Salinivibrio kushneri: one gene and its partner. The protein of the gene in region 1 interacts with the protein of each later gene in a pairwise test. Links are inferred from orthologs where the notes say so. Each region holds a gene or a part of one and is shown on either strand. Other genes may lie near its edges. The genes, in order: nth and aceE.

Region 1 (3,202 bases):
TCGCGCGCGAGCAAAGATATGAACCTCGATTTCTCACTCGACATGCAGCGGCCAATGGGTGAGACCGCGCAGGTATCATTGCTTTCCATGCCCGCAGACTGGATGCCTGGTGAACCGGCACGCTATATGGATCAGCTCAAGTTTTTCAAGCAATTCGATGGGTATGTGGGCGGCCAAACTGCGTGGGCGATGCTGAGTGAGCTAGAAGCAGGTCGGTTCCCTACGTTTAGCTTTAAAGATTGGCAGCGTCAGCAGCGACAAGTGGATGTGGCGTTGTCGGCGGTGGCATTTGGCTCGCCATATAATGAATTCAGCCGGTGTCTGAATAAGTTATTGCCTTATGCGTTTGAGGACATTTCTTTTACGGTGTTGCGCTACCAAGAAAATAGCGATGAGCTGACCAAAGCCAGCCGCCAGCGACTTACACAGATAGCGGAATTTGTTCGTTATAGTGATGATATCGACCTTGTGTTAGTGGCGACATATTCAGATGCACGTGGCACACGGGAAGCCAATCAGCAAATGTCAGAGCGGCGGGCGAAAAAATTGCGCGACTACTTCACCTCGCTGGGGTTGCCTGAAGATAGAATTACCGTTGAGGCCTATGGCGAACGTCGCCCGATTGCCGACAACGATGACCCGATTGGACGCAGCAAAAATCGCCGTGTAGTGATTTCGTTGGGAAGAACCTTGTTGTAGGCGATAGCCGCAGACGTTATCGCAGAAAGCACATGCGGTGATAAAACCAAGACAGCACGAAAAAGCCCGGCATACGAACGATGCCGGGCTTTTCTTTGTGACCTGTCTTGCTGTATTAGCCGTTCAGACCCGCAGAGGCACTTTTGTTTTGGATAAGCTCCAATTTGTAGCCATCAGGGTCAGTCACGAAGGCGATTTCAGTGCTACCGCCTTTGACGGGGCCTGGCTCGCGGGTGATATTGCCGCCCGCTTGACGAATTTGATCGCAGGTCGCGTAAACATCATCCACACCGATCGCGATATGGCCAAAGGCGTTACCATGATCGTACTCGCTTTCGCCCCAGTTGTAGGTCAGCTCAATCACTGCACCTTCTGATTCATCGGTATAGCCGACAAACGCGAGGCTATATTTATACTGCTCGTTTTCATTGGTGCGTAACAAACGCATTCCCATTACTTCGGTGTAAAACTTGATAGCACGGTCTAGATCACCGACGCGGATCATGGTGTGTAGAATTCTGCCGTTTGACATGACGTTGCTCCTTTTTTGCTTGCCAGTGCTCGCCTTCGATGGCGTTAGCTATCTGGATAAACTTTTTCTTTGTACTCACATAAATCTTCAATGATGCAACTGCCACAGCGAGGTTTTCGTGCTAGGCAGGTGTAGCGTCCATGCAGAATTAGCCAGTGGTGCACATCGACCTTAAATTCCTTAGGCACCACCTTGATCAGTTTCTCTTCCACGTCATTGACGTTTTTACCCATCGCAAATTTGGTGCGATTAGACACGCGAAAAATATGGGTATCGACAGCGATGGTTGGCCAGCCAAACGCCGTGTTAAGCACGACATTAGCGGTTTTTCTTCCCACCCCAGGCAGAGCTTCCAACGCTTCTCTACTCTCTGGCACTTCACCATTGTGTTGCTCAATCAAGGCGCGGCAGGTTTTAATCACGTTCTCGGCTTTGGAATTAAACAGGCCGATGTTTTTGATATAAGACTTCACCCCATCAACACCTAGAGCCAATAATCCCTCTGGTGTGTTGGCCACCGGATAGAGTTTATCGGTGGCTTTATTGACACTGACATCAGTCGCTTGCGCAGACAGTAACACCGCGATTAGCAACTCGAAAGGGGTTGACCAGTTGAGTTCCGTTTGCGGATTTGGGTTGTTATCGCGCAGGCGCTCCAGAATGTGTCGTCGTTTTTCTTTATTCATTTAACTTATCCTGTGGATCATTGACTACCCGTCACACGCGCGCGCTCAATCACTGGCTTGTCGTCTTTTTCTGTTTTACTGGCAAGGTGCGTATCAATGATGTTCTTCAATGCGATCAGAAAGCCGACCGCGAGGAACGCGCCGGGTGGCAATATCGCTAGTAGAAACTTGGTGTCGAATTGAAAAATTTCAATCCGCAATGCCGCAGCCCAATCTCCGAGCAAGAGATCGGCGCCGTCAAACAAGGTGCCATTGCCGATGATTTCGCGAATAGCGCCGAGCACCACCAAGGCGACGGTCATGCCGGTGCCCATCCAAAAACCATCACTCACCGACAAGCCAACAGGGTTTTTGGAGGCAAAGGCTTCGGCACGGCCGATGATAATACAGTTGGTCACAATCAATGGGATAAAAATCCCCAGTGATTGATAAAGGCCGTAAGCATACGCATTCATGACTAGTTGAACACAGGTAACCAATGAAGCAATCACCATCACGAAAATAGGAATGCGCACCTCTTTGGGCACCCAGTCCCTAATCAGTGACACAATTAAATTAGAGCCGACCAGTACCGCCAAGGTCGCGATCCCTAGGCCAAGTGCATTGGTGACGGTAGCGGATACCGCCAACAGTGGGCACAAACCCAGTAGCTGCACAAACGCTGGGTTATTACTCCACAAGCCATTTTTCATTAGCTCTTTGTGGGCGCTATTCATGACGCTCCTCCGCAATTAACCGGTTGGTTGATCAGAGCTTCTTGGTGTTGACTCACAAACCAAGCCGCCTTTTTGACGGCGCCGACAACCGCGCGCGGGGTAATGGTGGCGCCAGTGAATTGATCAAATTGCCCGCCGTCTTTTTTGACCGCCCAACGTGTATCCTCCTCGCTGGTGACCGTTTTGCCGCTAAAGCTTCGGATCCAATCTGACACCCGCAAGCTTACTTTATCTCCCAGCCCTGGGGTTTCGTTATGCACGAGCACCCGCACACCCAGCACCTGATGGCTGGTGGCATCCATGCCAATCAATACCTTGATGGCACCATTGTAGCCATTAGGCGCGATGGCTTGAATGGCAACGGCGCTGACCTCACCGCTTAAGGTGGCAACATAAAAAGGCTGGGCGTCATCGGTGCCCAGTGCTTCCTTATTTTCGATAAGGCGGCAGCTTTGATGAAGCGCATTATCGTGCTTGCTTTCAGGGATCACCTGGTTGAGCGCTTTTGATAATTGGATTTGCTGCTGCTCTTTAATGGTATCTTCAGTTAGCGCGTGAGTGACCGCAAC
Region 2 (3,506 bases), 1.5 Mb from region 1 along the record:
GGTGTTACTTCATATTATGCGTAGTCTCGCGCCGTTACTGGAACAGAATATTTTGCAAAATTTTGAGCTACTTTATCGCCGTCAAGAGACGGTGGAAAACGTCAGCCGACACCGAGCTGAGATAGTGGATGCGATTACCGCTGGTGAACCAGAAAAAGCCAGACAAGCGTCGCATGCACACTTGGCTTACATTGAGGAAACTCTGTTGGATCTTGGTCGAGAAGAAAGCCGTCGCGAACGGTCTCTACGTCGAATTCAACAACGCAAGGACGAGTTGGAGTAGCCTTATTCGCATCTATAGAAACGCGAAAGGCACTGCAGCTGCGACAACGTTTGTTTTGTACGAGTCAATCAACGAAAGGATAGATCGCCATGTCTGAAGTCATGAAACATGACGTGGACGCACTTGAAACACAAGAGTGGTTGCAAGCTCTTGAGTCAGTCGTTCGTGAAGAAGGTGTAGAACGTGCCCAGTTCCTTCTGGAGCAAGTATTAGGGCAAGCACGTTTAGACGGTGTTGACATGCCAACGGGCGTGACCACCAACTATGTAAATACCATTCCTGCTGATCAAGAACCTGCTTACCCAGGTGATGTGAATCTGGAACGCCGTATCCGTTCTATCATTCGTTGGAACGCAATCATGATCGTGTTGCGTGCGTCCAAGAAAGATTTAGAGCTGGGTGGCCACATGGCATCATTCCAGTCTTCGGCGGCATTTTATGAAACCTGCTTTAACCACTTCTTCCGTGCGCCTAACGAGAAAGACGGTGGCGACCTGGTGTATTATCAAGGTCATATTTCTCCAGGTATCTATGCGCGTGCCTTTGTTGAAGGCCGCTTGAGCGAAGAGCAGCTCGACAACTTCCGTCAGGAAGTTGATGGCAAAGGGGTGTCTTCATATCCACACCCGAAACTAATGCCTGAGTTCTGGCAGTTCCCAACCGTTTCTATGGGTCTGGGTCCCATCGCGTCTATCTATCAAGCGCGTTTCCTCAAATACCTCAACGGCCGTGGTCTAAAAGACACCTCTGAGCAGCGTGTTTACGCGTTCCTCGGTGACGGTGAGATGGATGAACCAGAGTCACGCGGTGCGCTATCATTCGCGGCGCGTGAAAAACTGGATAACCTTTGCTTTTTGATTAACTGTAACCTGCAGCGCCTTGATGGCCCTGTAATGGGTAACGGTAAAATCGTTCAAGAGCTGGAAGGCCTCTTTAAAGGCGCTGGCTGGAACGTGATCAAAGTGGTTTGGGGTTCCGGCTGGGATAAACTGCTGGCCAAAGACACCTCGGGTAAATTACTGCAGTTGATGAATGAAACCATCGACGGTGATTACCAAACCTTCAAATCAAAAGATGGTGCCTACGTGCGTGAGCACTTCTTCGGCAAGTACCCAGAAACAGCCGCCTTGGTTGCGGATATGACTGACGAAGAAATCTTTGCGCTTAAGCGTGGTGGCCATGAGCCATCAAAACTGTTTGCGGCCTTTAAAGCGGCCCAAGAGTGCAACGATCGCCCAACCGTTATCCTAGCGAAAACCGTTAAAGGCTATGGCATGGGTGAAGCGGCAGAAGGCAAAAACATCGCGCACCAAGTGAAGAAAATGGACATGACTCATGTTCACGCTATGCGCGACCGCCTTGGCCTGCAAGACTTGCTGTCTGATGAAGACGTACAAAACCTGACGTACCTGAAGCTGGAAGAAGGCTCTGCCGAGCACGAATACCTGCATGCGCGCCGTAAAGCCCTGCACGGTTACACGCCGCAACGTCTGCCTAACTTTACTAAAGAGCTGACGCTGCCAAAACTGGACGACTTCTCCGCATTGCTGTCTGAGCAAAAGCGTGACATCTCGACCACCATGGCATTTGTGCGCTCTTTGAACGTACTGCTGAAAGACAAAAGCATTGGCAAAAACATTGTGCCTATCATTGCCGACGAAGCACGTACTTTCGGTATGGAAGGCCTGTTCCGTCAAGTAGGTATCTACAACCCACACGGTCAGACTTACACCCCAGAAGATCGTGGCGTGGTGTCTTATTACAAAGAAGACCAAGGCGGCCAAGTACTGCAAGAAGGGATCAACGAGCTAGGCGCGATGTCATCGTGGGTAGCGGCAGCGACCTCTTACAGCACTAATGATCTGCCAATGATCCCATTCTACATCTACTACTCAATGTTCGGCTTCCAACGTGTTGGCGACATGGCGTGGATGGCGGGTGACCAGCAAGCGCGTGGTTTCCTATTGGGTGCTACTGCCGGTCGTACTACCCTGAACGGTGAAGGCCTACAACACGAAGACGGTCACAGCCATATTCTGGCGAGCACTGTACCTAACTGTGTTTCTTACGACCCAACCTTCGCGTACGAAGTGGCAGTGATCATGCAAGACGGTATCCGTCGTATGTACGGTCCTGACCAAGAAAACATCTATTACTACCTGACGCTGATGAATGAAAACTATCATCAGCCAGCCATGCCTGAGGGCGCGGAAGAAGGTATCCGTAAAGGTATCTACAAACTAGAAACCTACACGGGCGACAAAGCGAAAGTTCAGTTAATGGGCTCTGGCACCATCATGACTGAAGTGCGCAAAGCGGCGAAACTGCTTAGCGATGAGTTCGGTGTGGCGTCTGACGTATACAGCGTGACTTCGTTCAATGAGCTGGCACGTGACGGTCAAGATGTCGATCGCTTCAACATGCTAAACCCAGATGCAGAAAGCAAAGTGCCTTACATCCAAACCGTGATGGGCACAGAGCCAGCGATTGCTGCTACCGACTACATGAAGAACTACGCTGACCAAGTTCGTGCGTTTGTCCCTGCTGAATCTTATAAAGTGTTGGGTACAGACGGCTTTGGCCGCTCTGACAGCCGTGAAAACCTCCGTCGTCACTTCGAAGTGAACGCAGGTTATGTGGTTGTTGCGGCACTTAATGAGCTGGCTAAGCGTGGCGATGTTGATAAGAAACTGGTAGCTGACGCTATCAAGAAATTCGACATCGATACCAACAAAGTAAACCCGCTGTTCGCGTAAGAGGCTGAAATAATGTCAATCGAGATTAATGTACCTGACATCGGTGCGGATGAAGTAGAAGTGACTGAGATCCTTGTCAGCGTGGGTGACAAGGTTGAAGAAGAGCAGTCGTTAATCACCGTTGAAGGTGATAAAGCATCCATGGAAGTCCCTGCATCACAAGCGGGTGTGGTCAAGGAAATTAAAATTGCCGAGGGTGACAAAGTCACCACCGGCTCTTTGATGATGATCTTTGAAGCGGAAGGCGCTGCACAAAGCGCGCCAGCGCAAGAGGCGGCACCTGCTGCTGCCCCAGCAGCCGCATCAGAAATCAAAGAAGTGCACGTGCCTGATATCGGCGGCGATGAAGTTGAAGTGACCGACATCATGGTGGCGGTAGGCGACAGCGTCGACGAAGAGCAATCATTGATCACCGTTGAAGGCGACAAAGCCTCAATGGAAGTGCCGGCACCGTTTGCGGGTACCGT

The links.
Region 2: the proteins of nth (region 1) and aceE interact in binary tests that used the Escherichia coli proteins (3 or more experiments, as listed by UniProt). The link is inferred for Salinivibrio kushneri from one-to-one orthologs.

What each region holds. Positions count from the first base shown.
Region 1 is NZ_CP114588.1:1,895,178-1,898,379, reverse strand. What follows is about bases 97-2,972. They hold nth (endonuclease III), read right to left. Parts: upstream 1,918-2,972; coding sequence 1,276-1,917; downstream 97-1,275. Other genes in these bases: rsxG (electron transport complex subunit RsxG), read right to left, coding at 2,630-2,972; N8M53_RS08950 (electron transport complex subunit E), read right to left, coding at 1,935-2,633; gloA (lactoylglutathione lyase), read right to left, coding at 815-1,231; motY (flagellar protein MotY), read left to right, coding at 97-699. In the rest of the region: more of motY, read left to right, coding at 1-96; more of rsxG, read right to left, coding at 2,973-3,202. UniProt on the Escherichia coli protein: DNA repair enzyme that has both DNA N-glycosylase activity and AP-lyase activity. The DNA N-glycosylase activity releases various damaged pyrimidines from DNA by cleaving the N-glycosidic bond, leaving an AP (apurinic/apyrimidinic) site.
Region 2 is NZ_CP114588.1:410,209-413,714, forward strand. What follows is about bases 60-3,239. They hold aceE (pyruvate dehydrogenase (acetyl-transferring), homodimeric type), read left to right. Parts: upstream 60-372; coding sequence 373-3,039; downstream 3,040-3,239. Other genes in these bases: pdhR (pyruvate dehydrogenase complex transcriptional repressor PdhR), read left to right, coding at 60-283; aceF (pyruvate dehydrogenase complex dihydrolipoyllysine-residue acetyltransferase), read left to right, coding at 3,052-3,239. Also shown: more of pdhR, read left to right, coding at 1-59; more of aceF, read left to right, coding at 3,240-3,506. UniProt on the Escherichia coli protein: Component of the pyruvate dehydrogenase (PDH) complex, that catalyzes the overall conversion of pyruvate to acetyl-CoA and CO(2).